3 regions of the Desulfosporosinus youngiae DSM 17734 genome follow, and region 1 is predicted to be linked to each of the others. Evidence: riboswitches for the same ligand, from Rfam matches in the RefSeq annotation. Region 1 holds a riboswitch; each other region holds the start of a gene.

Region 1 (4,188 bases):
GAAGGATCACCCAGTGTAATAAAGGCCACAGATCTTCCCTGCTTCAATTCAGCTAAGATAGTTTGGGCTCCATCCAGCCAAGCCTTTGCTAAAACTTGCTGATCCGAGGTCATGGGCATTTCAAGTTCGACCAGCCGGACATTGGCGGGACAATGAGTTTTAGCGATATCCCAGGCTACACTTTCCCGGTCCAGCTTGGATTTTGGGATAGCTACCAGATCAACCGACTGAAGGACATTAACGGCTTGCAAGGTCAGGAGCTGAGGGTCGCCGGGGCCGACTCCGACTCCATAGAATTTTCCCCAAGTTGTATTCATCACTTTTCCCCTTTTCGTGCTGAGATTATAAAGATTGGATTTAAGGCTTGTGCCATATGCAAATCTTGAACTGCTTTCCAGCGAACTGCTTGAATTGACACGGTGTCAATATCCTGATAATTAAAGTCTGTGAGAAATTTTAAGCCTTGAGCAACAGTTTCGATCGTAACTGCAGTGATCACGATTCTTCCCCCTTCAACAAGGGGAAGGGTCTTCAGAATTTCCGCTAAACGCCCATTACTCCCGCCAATAATACAGACATCGACGGGAGGCAGCTCAGGGAAAACATTAGGTGCCGCCCCACGAATCAAGCGGAGATTTGAGACGTCAAACTTATGTTGATTGGCAAGAATGAGTTCTTGAGCCTCAGGATTATGTTCGATGGCATAAACGACCCCTTCAGATGCCAGACCTGCGGCTTCAATACTAATGCTCCCTGTACCCGCCCCAATATCCACGACACAGTCTTGTTTCGAAATTTGGGCTTTGGCGAGTACTTGCACACGAATTTCAGACTTGGTCATGGGAACCTTGCCCCGCAGAAACTCTTCATCTGGTATTCCCAGCCTGGACCCGGGAGCTTTTTTGGTAGAATACTTAAGGGACTGGGGATGCTGATTTCCAGCCTGATTGAACGAAGGATCGCTATCCTGCCCGCCGGCAGGATGAAGAATAACAATTGCATTCTTTAACAAGGTCGTTTCCTGAGCTAATTGCACGGCATCCATTGTCGCCCAAAATTCCTCCGGATAAGCAAGGGCATTCCCGATGGATATGATTGGATTAGAGCCGCGGTCCAAGTAGAGTTGGGCAATTTTCTGAGGGGTATTTTCCCCGCCGGTTAAAACCGCTGTTGGATGAGTTATCACTTGCGGAAGTACGGATAACTCCCGGCCATGAACACTGGCAAACGTCGCCTCTTGCCAGGGAAGCTCCGCTCTGGCAAAAGCAAATTGCAGAGAACTGATTCCAGGATGGACATCGATTCGCTCTTCTGGAAATTCCCTCTTTAATCTGGGTAAAAAACTAAAAAACCCAGGGTCGCCGGAAACAAGTACCCCGACCATTTTCTTTTCAAGAAGTGCACTCCGAATAACTTCGACACTGCTGGCCAGGTTACCGGATAGAGTATACCGGCGTCCTGCGAAATCCGGAAAGAGTTCAAGAGCCCTGGACCCACCGATTAAAATCTCGCAGTTTTTTACAAGTTCGTAAATTGCAGGGGGCAACCATTCCGGCCTTCCGGGGCCGATACCAATGACCTGTAGCATACATTACTCCTCTTCCATAATTTGTCGTTGTTTCAGAAATTAGAGAATCCTTCCTAATAGTATGGGCATTAAAAAAACGAGCCTGAGCAGCTCGTATGGTTTACCTTTATAAACACACACATCTCCCATCGCTCGTAGGTTTGTGATGTTACTTAAGGCAGGCTTTCTGGCTTCATATCATCATTCTCTTCCCTCATCCGTAATTTGATCGTCGGATTTCTGAAGAGAACTCCTTGTTTACAGTGGCGGGACCGCATCGGATTTTCACCGACTTCCCCTTTTTGATCCTCTCTTGCATAAGGAACCTTAAGACGACAATATTAAATTCATGACTGGTTATTCGACTGATAGTTGTATATTCTATAAGTATATACTAAATTCCTCTTTTTCAAATAGGATAATCTATAAAAAAATTGTGATTAATGAGACATTCCTGTAAACATTCAGAATTAACGTCCTTCACAACTATCCGTTATTCCTAAAGGTTTGTGCTTTTGGTTATAATCATAATCTGATCCTTTTAGAATTTGCTATAAACATTATTCAGTCCGTAAGTTGTATCCATCATTCTTGTTCCGAACTGGATGATGTGTTAAATTAACGTTAGGAAACAAATGTTAAAAAAGGGGGTATCTCCTTGGCTAAGAGTCTGCCGCCCTCAAAACAAAGGTTCACGTACGGGGATTACCTCACATGGCCCGAAGATGAACGCTGGGAATTGCTGAATGGTATAGCCTACAATATGACCCCTGCCCCTTCGCGCAAGCATCAGGAGATCTCCGGTCAGCTGCATACACTATTTAATAATTATTTAAAAGGCAAACCTTGCCGGGTTTACGCTGCGCCTTTCGATGTACGCCTGCCCCAAATGCAAGAGAGTGACGAACAGATTTCTACCGTTGTTCAGCCGGATATTGTCGTGGTATATGACAAGAATAAATTGGATGATCGTGGGTGTCAAGGCAGCCCTGATCTGGTTGTTGAGATTACTTCCCCCTCCACCTTTCAAAAAGACCTTAAAGAAAAATTCAACCTGTATGAGCGTGCAGGTATTCTAGAGTACTGGATCGTATATCCGGAGCAAAACACTTTAGCTGTGTTTCATCTTACAAATGAGGGTAAATACTCCAGACCGGAAGTGTATACCGAACAAGATTCAATGATCGTAGGTATTTTCGCAGACCTTATTATCGAACTTCAAGATGTTTTTTCCTAAGACTATGCTCCGGTCTCCTTAAAATTATGAAAATAACAAACCTTTCGACTGCGATAGCACGAAAGGTTTGTTCGCGTTTTCCCATTGCCATTTAACTATGCAGTCTATCAATCTTGTGACCTGACTCCATTATTTCATGATCATAACAGAACTTGCTTTAACAAGAGCGGTGACGTCCTCTCCAACTTTTAATCCCATCGAATCTGCCGACCCAGTGGTAATTGAAGCGACTACTTCAGCTGGTGCACTAACGTCTATAATCACTTCAGTCGATACCGGACCTTTCTTTATTTCCTTAATTGTCCCTTTAAGCTGATTTCTCGTTGATAATTGCATATGTATCACCTCCGCCACACAAGTATGATCGCAGCCAAGCGACATACGTTAGTATGACCAAACCAAAATTTTACATACACAAAACCATTTTTACATAACTCCTGAGTATTTCTACGATTCAATTGTCCTTTTCTGTACATTAATTAACTGACTGAGAATGCTTACGGCTATTTCTTCAGGAGTCTCTGCTCCGATTTTCAGACCGATGGGTGAATACAGTTTTTCTAACGATTCGCTGGAGACTCCCTCTTCCTCCAAGTCAGCTTTTATGGCTTTAACCCTTTTGCGGCTGCCAATCATCCCGATATAGGCGGCCGGCTGATCAATCACTTTCCGCAGGCATATTTTGTCATGGCGATGCCCCCTTGTAATAATCACGATATACGTCTGCGGATTTATAGTTATAGCTTCAATTGCCCGTTCAAAATCGTCACAGATAATGGTATCACAGGTGCTAAAGCGGGCAGAGTTAGCAAAGGATGGACGATCATCGACCACCGTAACCTCATACCCAACCATTTTCGCCATCGCTGCCAGGGGGACTGCGATATGCCCCGCACCTAGAATCAACAATTCCACCACCGTCGCCGGAGGCTCAATCAGCAACCGGAAAGCCGCTTTTGTCACTGAGGTTTCACATTGCTTGAACTCAGAATCCAAACTAATTAGTAAGGGTTGGCTTCTTCCGAGACTTATTTTGGCACTATCTATAGCAGCTCTGTTCAGCTTTTCTAAACCAAGATCGCCGAAAATGTCTCCGTTATTCTTAATGAACAGCTTTCTCCCCAGCAATCCTTCCGCAGTCGCTTCAATCACTGTTACCAGCAGGGGATTTCTATTATTCTCTAAAGCTGACAGATAATCTTTCCGTAGATTGATCTGTTCCCTATCACTTTGAGGACCCAAATAGTCAATGAATAATTCCATGACCCCTCCGCAGACCATTCCTTCCTCTTGGGCAATGTCCGCCGTCATATTTAAAGAATGCCTGATAGGTGTGTATGAATCTATAACACTAAACGCCTCCCGCCTGGCCTCGGCCTCGCCA
Region 2 (4,188 bases), 1.5 Mb from region 1:
CCCGGCATCTGTCTTGGCTTCATTTTTTAAGCATAAGGTCAGAATCTCCTTGGCTAATTCCATTTTGATCATAACAGGTTTATCCGCCGCCGCATATTTCAGGATATTTGAAAACATATTATCAAGCACCCGCTGCAGGGCGTGTTTGGGTATCTTCAGATAATACTGAAGGTGAGTCAGAGTTATATTTACCGTAAATCCGCTGGATTCAAGCAAGAAAATCCCGTCAAAAATCAGTTTTTCAAAATCAGTGCGGCTGAGATTCTCAGCCGCTTCTTTCGGCTGCTGTTCGGAAGCAACGAAATAATCAAAAAGATGATCTGTGAGACTTTTCAGTTGATTGGCCTTTTCCACGCTTTTGGCCAAAAATTGCTGCAAACGCTGTTCATCGGAGGTGCGCTTGTTCACAATAATATCAAGATAACCAATGAGGGCCGCTAATGGCGTGCGAATATCATGGGACATAGCAGCCGAAAATCGTTGCCGGGCTTCCTGAGCCTGTTTTTGCTTAATAAAAGCCTGACGCATGCCATCGATATTTTCGGCTAAAGAGGTGATTTCATCCTTTCCTTTCAGAGGGATGGTTATGTCCAGCTTTCCGCCCTGCATCAGCAAAACCTGCTGCTCTAATTGCAAGAGGTAGGATGTTTTGCCATGAACGAAAAATAGTACGATTCCCAAAAAAACAGCAAAGAATGTGGCTAAACTAAAGAGCAGGGCAATATCATAATCATAATGCTTTAAATCAAGGGATAAACTCAGTAACACGTCGGCATCCTTGAAATGGATCGGATATAGTTTTTCCCACGGCAAAGGCTGATGGGGGATACCCGAGCTGAGGGTTTCCTCCATGTAAGGGATCCCGGAATTAAAAATGATCCGATTATCATAGTACAGGGAAATGGTCGTGATCTTAGTGGTATCCAGCCATTTCGAAATCATAGGAAAGTCATGGATGGCAAGATCATTTTCCGTGATATAGTGTTGGAAAGCGGCTGCCTCTTTCTCCATTCTTTGTTCCAGATAGTCCCCATTCTTATACTTAGCTTCTATCTTGTAAGAAGATACTTGTTGAAGCAAGGCAAAAACAGTTCCGGCACAGACAAAGGCCAGGACAACAGATAGTATCAGCCTTCTTACAAGCAGCTTTTTAAACAATCTGATACCCCCTTCCCCAAACTGTGAGGATATACTTGGGATTCTTGGGGTCTTTTTCGATTTTTTGGCGAAGGTTCTTGATATGAGCCACTACCGTATTATTGGAGAGCGGCAAAAAAGGCTCCTCCCAGATGGTTTCATACAGTTCCTGGGCGGAGAATATTTTGCCTCTGTGGGAGGCCAACTGTACCAGCAGGCGGTATTCCATATAGCGCAAGGAAATAGGTTCATCCGAAAGTATCACCTCACCCGATGACGGATGAATAGACAATTCCCGGATTCGTATCACATCTGAGCTGAAATTATGATCTTTGCCCTGATAAATAGCATATCTGCGCAGCAGAGCTTTTACCCGGGCAACCAGCTCAACGGGTGAAAAGGGTTTTGACAGGTAATCATCTCCTCCGATAGTAAGGCCGGTTTCCTTATCCTCAATATGGGTTTTGGCGGATAAAAACAAAACCGGTGCAGTGGTCATTTCTCTGATTTCCCGGCAGGTTTCAAAACCGGATTTACCCGGCATCATAATATCCAATATGATTAAATCAATGGCTTGATGAGTTTTCAGCAAGTTGAGAGCCATTTCGCCGCTGTCGGCAGGGATAACTTGATAACCCTCACTGCCCAGCAGGACTTCAACGACTTCACGGATATCCTTGCTATCATCAACAATCATAATCATGGCACCCATTTTCTCGCACACTCCTTGCCCAAAACCTAAGTCTCTGTGAATCTATTATAACAGCATAATTTATCATAATTTAAAAGACAACGGTAACAGGTATCCTATATAGTCTTAGATTTGTGAAATATTATGAAATCATAAGCGGGCTGCTGCAGACGTGCTATAATGAAAAAAATCGAATATTGGCGATAAGTGATCTTTGCTCGAGGGCAAGGATTGAAAAGGGAAGTCAGATAAGCTGACGCGGTACCCGCCACTGTATAAGGGAGTCGATTCATAGATTGTCACTGGGCTGCGCCCGGGAAGACGTGAATGGATAAGGATCTTGAGCCAGGAAACCTGCTTATGCCGACCACTGTAAATACCTACGGGATGTTAGGAGGTGATAGCTGTATTTTCTGACTCTTTGCTCGTGAGGGCAAAGAGTTTTTTCTGTTTTCCGGCTTTTATCCCATCGTCCAATAAGTGAGGTTATTCTAACTCAAATGCTCGTATAAATTGGGGAGGTCTTATTGTGAAAAAAGAGATGAATTCTATTATGACGTTATTATTGGTGGCGCTGCTTGTTTTTTCGATTTCTGCTTGCGGCCGAAGCCCCTCGAATGAACAGGCAAATAAATCCGAAACCGATAAAAGGACATCTTCTCAAGCTAGCCAAACAGCAGATTTTAAGCCGTTTGTTATTCAGAACTATAACCGGCAGCTTGCTATTGAAAAAGTGCCGCAAGCGGTTTTTGCTGTTTCCACGCCAAATACCGAAATTCTTATGGCTCTTGGCCTAAAGGATAAAATTGTCGGTGTGGCGCCGGGTGTCAGTGAGGTTGATATTTTACCCCAATTTCAGGACGCTTATAATTCCTTAAACCGCCTGGAGGGAAAACTTATCCGGGGTCACAACTACCCTTCCTTTGAAGCGGTTGTGGGTACAAACCCGGACTTTATTTACGGCACATCCTTCTCGGTGGGAAACGCCGGCAATATTACATCCCTGGATAATATCACTAAAACCGGCATTACCACCTTTATAAGCAAGCCTACCGATATGCTCAATGCCGGGATGGATGATGTGTATGAAGAAATTTTGACCATAGGGCGGATCTTTGCCGTCGAAACTCAGGCTCATGAATTAGTACAGAACATGTCGGAAAAGATTGGCAGGACCCAGGATAAACTAGGGGAGATTGAAAAACCAATCCCTGTGTTTGTCTACGATTCCGAAGAAGAAGGCATGATCTTTACAGCAGGCCCGGCGCTTATTACCAACATAATCGAGCTGGCCGGCGGGAAAAACATTTTTTTTGACACTAATAAAAACTGGCTGTTTGCCAATAAGGAAAAAATCGTCAACAGCAAGCCGGAAATTGTTATCATTATCGATTATGGGGAGACCAGTGCCGAGGATAAAATTGCCGCCTTTAAAAATAACCCTCTTTTTGCCGAACTGCCTGCGGTAGTCAATGATCAATTTGTCGTTGTCAGCTTTAATGACGTTTTGCCCGGCATCCGCAACGCTGATTGCATCGAGGAGCTTGCCAAAGGCTTTTATCCGGAAAAATTTAAATAACAAACATTAAGGTTATGAAATATTATGAAATCGTCTGTGAATCTATTGTTTTATATGGATTCAACCGTATAATTAAAAACTGTAAGTTAGATTGAACTAACTTTATTAGGTCAATCTAACTTTATTCATAAAATGAAGGGGGTTTTAATGGAAAAAATAGTCTGGCTCAAATACTTGTAAGAATTTGGAGGTGCTCAGCGTGAAAACAGTGATGAATCGTATTATGGTGTTATTTATGGTGCTGTTTCTTGTTCTTTCGATGTCTGCCTGCGGCCCAAGCCCCTTGAATGAAAAGGTAAATGAATCCGGCACCGATAAAGAGGCATCTGCCAAAGTTAACCAGGAGACGGACTTTAAGCCTTTTGTTGTCCAGAACTATAATCGGCAGCTTGTCATTGACGAAGTGCCGGAAGCCGTTTTTGCAGTGCAGACAACGAATATTGAAACGCTTATAGCCCTTGGCCTGCAAGAGAAAATTGTCGGTGTGGCTCCAGGCTATGACGCTGACTTTTTGCCTGAATATCAGGAAATCTACAACTCATTAAATATTCTGGGAGATAATCTCGTTGGCGGGGCAGGCGGTTATCCATCTTTCGAGGCCGTCGTTAATACAAAGCCTGATTTTATTTACGGCACGTCCTTTTCTTTAGGAAAAACCGGCACCATTTCACCGTTGGAAAATATTGATAAAATGGGCATTGCTACTTATATAAATAAGCCCACCGATATGCTTAACGCACAAATGGATGATGTATATAATGAAATTTTAACCCTGGGCCGT
Region 3 (4,188 bases), 1.5 Mb from region 1:
GAAAGATTCGGAGTAAGTGCCCGGAGGCAATCTAAAACAGTTGCGGGCTATGTCGGCAGATTCTCATTTTTCTTCGAGCTTTCCTATGCGGTAATGATTATAGTAGGAGCATTAATGCTGCATCAAGGAAGCCTTAACTTTGAAACACTATTGATATTTATCATTTTCAGTGTGGAATTTTACAAGCCTTTCCGGAAAATTGAGAAGTACTGGCTGGACTACCTGCAGGTAAAGGACAGCTATCGACGGGTGGAAGGGGTGTTGGAGGCCCCCACTGTACCGGCGGCAGTTTTTCCAAGAAAAACAAGCGCTTTTGATATCACTTATGAAAAGGTTGATTTTTCCTATGAAACCGATGAGTTCGCGCTGAAAAATATCAATTTTAAGCTGCCTCAGGGAAGCTTGACGGCATTGGTAGGTCCCTCCGGCTCCGGGAAGACCACGATCACCAATTTGCTGCTGCGCTTCTGGGACATTGGAAGAGGTTCCATCCAGGTAGGTGGTGTGGATATCCGGGATATGGACTATGACGAGCTGCTTTCCAATATCAGTATTGTCATGCAGAATGTCGTGCTCTTCGCTGACAGTATCTATGAAAACATCCGGCTGGGCAACCGGAACGCAACACGGGAACAGGTTATCGAGGCGGCAAAAAAGGCACAAATCCATGACTTTATCGCCGGGCTGCCGGAAGGATATGATACAAGAGTGGGGGAAAACGGTGTGGGCTTATCCGGTGGTCAAAAACAGCGTATTTCCATTGCCCGCGCCTTCCTTAAAAATGCACCTATTGTTGTGTTGGACGAGATCACCAGCAATGTGGACCCTGTGAACGAGACCAAGATCCAAAAAGCCGTCAGTGCTCTGGCCAAGGGACGGACAGTGCTTGTCATTGCCCATCATTTGCGTACCATTCAGACCGCAGATCAAATTCTTGTTTTTGATCAGGGGAGTCTTGTAGAGCAGGGTGCCCATTCATTGCTCCTTGAGAAGGGAGGCTTGTATGCACAGCTCTGGAAAGCACAGGAGGTGGCCAAGGGGTGGAAGATCGCGTAATTGAGCTTTAGAATAAGGCAATCCGGCGAGGATAAGGTGATGTGCAAAGCATTGCTATACTCTCCTCCCCCGAGGGGGAAGAGAGCCTAAATGGTGCATCGATGCAACATTTGAACTACACCCAAGGGCTCATCCTTTTTGGGATTTCAGGGCCAAGGCGTTCAACCTGGATAAGTCTGAGTAGCGACTATTGTTCTCAGTTTCAAGGGGAAAATCATGCTTCAGCTCTGTTCAACTGTTTTAATGGTTGACATATTAGACTAATATACGATAACATTAAAACAATTGTATATTGGAAAATAAAGGTGCGCGTACTACATAGTACAGCTTAAAAGGGAAGCAGGTAAAATTCTGCACGGTCCCGCCACTGTAATGGGGAAATGTTTTATACTAATAGCCACTAGTCCTACCGGGAAGGCGTAAAGCATTGATGAACCAAAGTCAGAAGACCTGCCTTTGTTGAATGAACCAATAACTCTACGAGCGATAGGGGGTTCTATAAAGTAAGTGTTGTATTTAGGGAAATACACAGCCTCTTGGCGCTCATCGTCAAGGGGCTTTTTGAATTCAAAAAAGGGGAAGATAGGGCGTAACGGATGATAAGAGAATTATTAAACGAGATGGACGATCGCATCGGCAGTTTCACGCAGGGCTGTAATTTAAAATGTAGTCATTGTTATAACGTCAGCCTTACTGACCGATTTTATTTCTTAATTTCTTTTGTTCAATGATGGTTCCGTATAAAGGAGAGAATTCATGCATACGCATAGTCTGGAAAATACGCTAAAACGAGCTAAATGTATCAGTAAAGTGATATTAGGAGATAGCCCGATCGAGTTAAACCAATTTGTCGGAGTCGTACGATATAATGCCAAGGTAGAGTTTTCGGCTCAATACCGTGATAGAGTTAATCGTTCCCGATTTTTAGTGGATAAATTTACGAATGAAAACAGAATTATCTATGGTGTCACAACCGGATTGGGAGAAAATTGGAATAAAGCAGTATGTCCTGAAGACTCAGCGCTTTTACAAAGAAACACACTCCTGTCCCATGCCACCTCGGTAGGAGAACCTTTGGACAAAGAAGTAGTAAGGGGAATACTTCTGATGATGCTTTTAAACCTGGGACAAGCTTATGCCGGAGTTCGGATGGAAACTCTCGAGCAAATAGCAGGACTTCTCAATAATGGCATTATCCCGTTTGCACCAAAAGATGGTTCCGTAGGCTATCTAGGGCCGGAAGCTCACGTTGGCCTCGTTCTAATTGGGCTAGGTAAGGCTTGGTTTAACGATAATTTACTGCCCGGAGATAAAGTTCTTGAAGAGGCGGGTATGAAACCAATCGCTTTAGCAAGCAAAGAGGGCTTATCCCTTGTTTCTGGAACGACATCAATTACAGCACTAACTGCTTTAACATTATATGATGCAATTAATTATTCGAAAACAGCAGACATCTCTGCAGCCATGTCTTTAGAAGTATTAAAAGGAACCCTAGAAGCTTATGACCCAAGGATTCATGCTGTAAGACCACATGAAGACCAAATAAATACTGCTGAAAACATTAGAAATATATTGAAAGATAGTGAGATAATTGCCCAATACAAATCCTACAGAGTACAGGATGCTACGTCATTAAGAAATGTTCCTCAAGTACACGGGGCAGCTAAGAAGACAATCAAAGATGCATATCAAACAGTTCTTACTGAAATGAACTCCTGTTGTGATAATCCTTTAATATTTTCAGACAGCGAAGATGACGGACAGGTATTGATGGGATGTAATGCTGATGGTTCATTTGTTGGAATTGAAGCTGATTCTTTATGCATGGCCATGACGATGATGGCAAAAATGTCAGAAAGAAGAACCCATAGACTGGTTAACCCGCATGTAAGTGAGCTTCCCGCCTTTTTAATTAGAAATAATGGCGTAAATCACGGCTTCATGATTCCGCAATATACGTCAGCGGGTATCGTAGGTCAAATGAGAATATTTAGTCATCCAGCAACAATTGATAACGCCATTACAAGTGCATTTCAGGAAGATTATACGAGTATGGGTTATAATGCTGCATTAAAGGCCTATAAAACTGTAAACCTTTTGAAATATGTTTTAGCGATTGAATTAATGTGTGCTGCCCAAGCACAAGATTTTATTGCAGAACTTTTGCCATCCCCCACAACTTTAGCGGTGAAAAATCTAATCAGAAAGAATGTTCCTTTTCTCGAAAAGGATGAATTTTTACAGCCTTATATTGAGCATGTCTCCAGCCTCATCGCTGAAGAGAAAATACTTGATATAGTTGAAAATCTAAAATATTAACATCCATTTTTGCTATAGTAGCTGATACCCTGTTTATGTGACGTAGTAATCTTATCAGGTGTACTTCATGGTTGACACATGAGATTAAGATGCGTTAACATTATAGTAATTAAATATTTGAGAATAAAGGTGCGTGTACTTAAAGTACGGCTTAAAAGGGAAGCAGGTTAAAGTCCTGCACGGTCCCGCCACTGTAATGGGGAGATGTTTCATACAATAGGCCACTGGTTCATACCGGGAAGGCGTGATGTATTTAAATGAACCAAAGTCAGAAGACCTGCCTTTGTTAATGAACCAGTAACTCTACGAGCGATAGGGAGGTTCTATAAGTAAGTGTCGTATTTAGGAATATACACGGCCTCTTGGCGCTCATCGTCGAGGGGCTTTTTGAATTTAAAAAGGGGAAAGATGAGGGCGCGTAACGGATGATAACAGAAATTATAAAAACGAATGGGTCCTTCGCGTTTCGACGGTTCTGTTAAGGTATAAAATGATGGGGATATTCTGAGAGGGCGGAAGCAAAAACCATGGAGGTTTGACTCATTAGGGTCAACTTTGTGGTTTTTTTGTTTCTATACTGAGAGGAAGTGAAAGACAGTGCCTTAAAGTAAACTTGTTCAGTTAAAATTATAACTTTAAAATTTATTTTAAAAATAAGACATTAAGCAGGAATCTATGAAGAGTTTGTAGAATCAATGTACAAAATTATTTTAAATGCAGAACCACGAAGGTATTTGCAAAGACCATGGAGGTTTGACTCACTAGAGTCTGCTTCGTGGTCTTTTTTATTTTAAGCAAATTGTCGAAATTCCG

What was found. A riboswitch is a leader RNA that binds a small molecule or an ion and turns the genes downstream of it on or off. The one in region 1 is predicted to bind cobalamin.
Region 2: linked by a shared signal. The riboswitch ahead of DESYODRAFT_RS19675 (ABC transporter substrate-binding protein) and the one ahead of DESYODRAFT_RS12725 (bifunctional cobalt-precorrin-7 (C(5))-methyltransferase/cobalt-precorrin-6B (C(15))-methyltransferase) in region 1 are both predicted to bind cobalamin.
Region 3: linked by a shared signal. The riboswitch ahead of DESYODRAFT_RS19760 (HAL/PAL/TAL family ammonia-lyase) and the one ahead of DESYODRAFT_RS12725 (bifunctional cobalt-precorrin-7 (C(5))-methyltransferase/cobalt-precorrin-6B (C(15))-methyltransferase) in region 1 are both predicted to bind cobalamin.

The regions. Positions count from the first base shown of each region.
Region 1 covers NZ_CM001441.1:2,759,132-2,763,319, reverse strand. The annotation lists gene cobI (precorrin-2 C(20)-methyltransferase) at 1-317, opposite strand, end outside; gene DESYODRAFT_RS12725 (bifunctional cobalt-precorrin-7 (C(5))-methyltransferase/cobalt-precorrin-6B (C(15))-methyltransferase) at 317-1,588, opposite strand; cobalamin riboswitch at 1,728-1,912, opposite strand; gene DESYODRAFT_RS12720 (Uma2 family endonuclease) at 2,226-2,804, shown strand; gene DESYODRAFT_RS12715 (TOBE domain-containing protein) at 2,934-3,140, opposite strand; gene DESYODRAFT_RS12710 (XdhC family protein) at 3,252-4,188, opposite strand, start outside.
Region 2 covers NZ_CM001441.1:4,241,317-4,245,504, reverse strand. The annotation lists gene DESYODRAFT_RS19685 (ABC transporter substrate-binding protein) at 1-1,158, opposite strand, end outside; gene DESYODRAFT_RS19680 (response regulator transcription factor) at 1,151-1,849, opposite strand; cobalamin riboswitch at 2,017-2,203, shown strand; gene DESYODRAFT_RS19675 (ABC transporter substrate-binding protein) at 2,358-3,407, shown strand; gene DESYODRAFT_RS19670 (ABC transporter substrate-binding protein) at 3,607-4,188, shown strand, end outside.
Region 3 covers NZ_CM001441.1:4,262,295-4,266,482, reverse strand. The annotation lists gene DESYODRAFT_RS19765 (ABC transporter ATP-binding protein) at 1-1,056, shown strand, start outside; cobalamin riboswitch at 1,343-1,528, shown strand; gene DESYODRAFT_RS19760 (HAL/PAL/TAL family ammonia-lyase) at 1,813-3,375, shown strand; cobalamin riboswitch at 3,486-3,674, shown strand.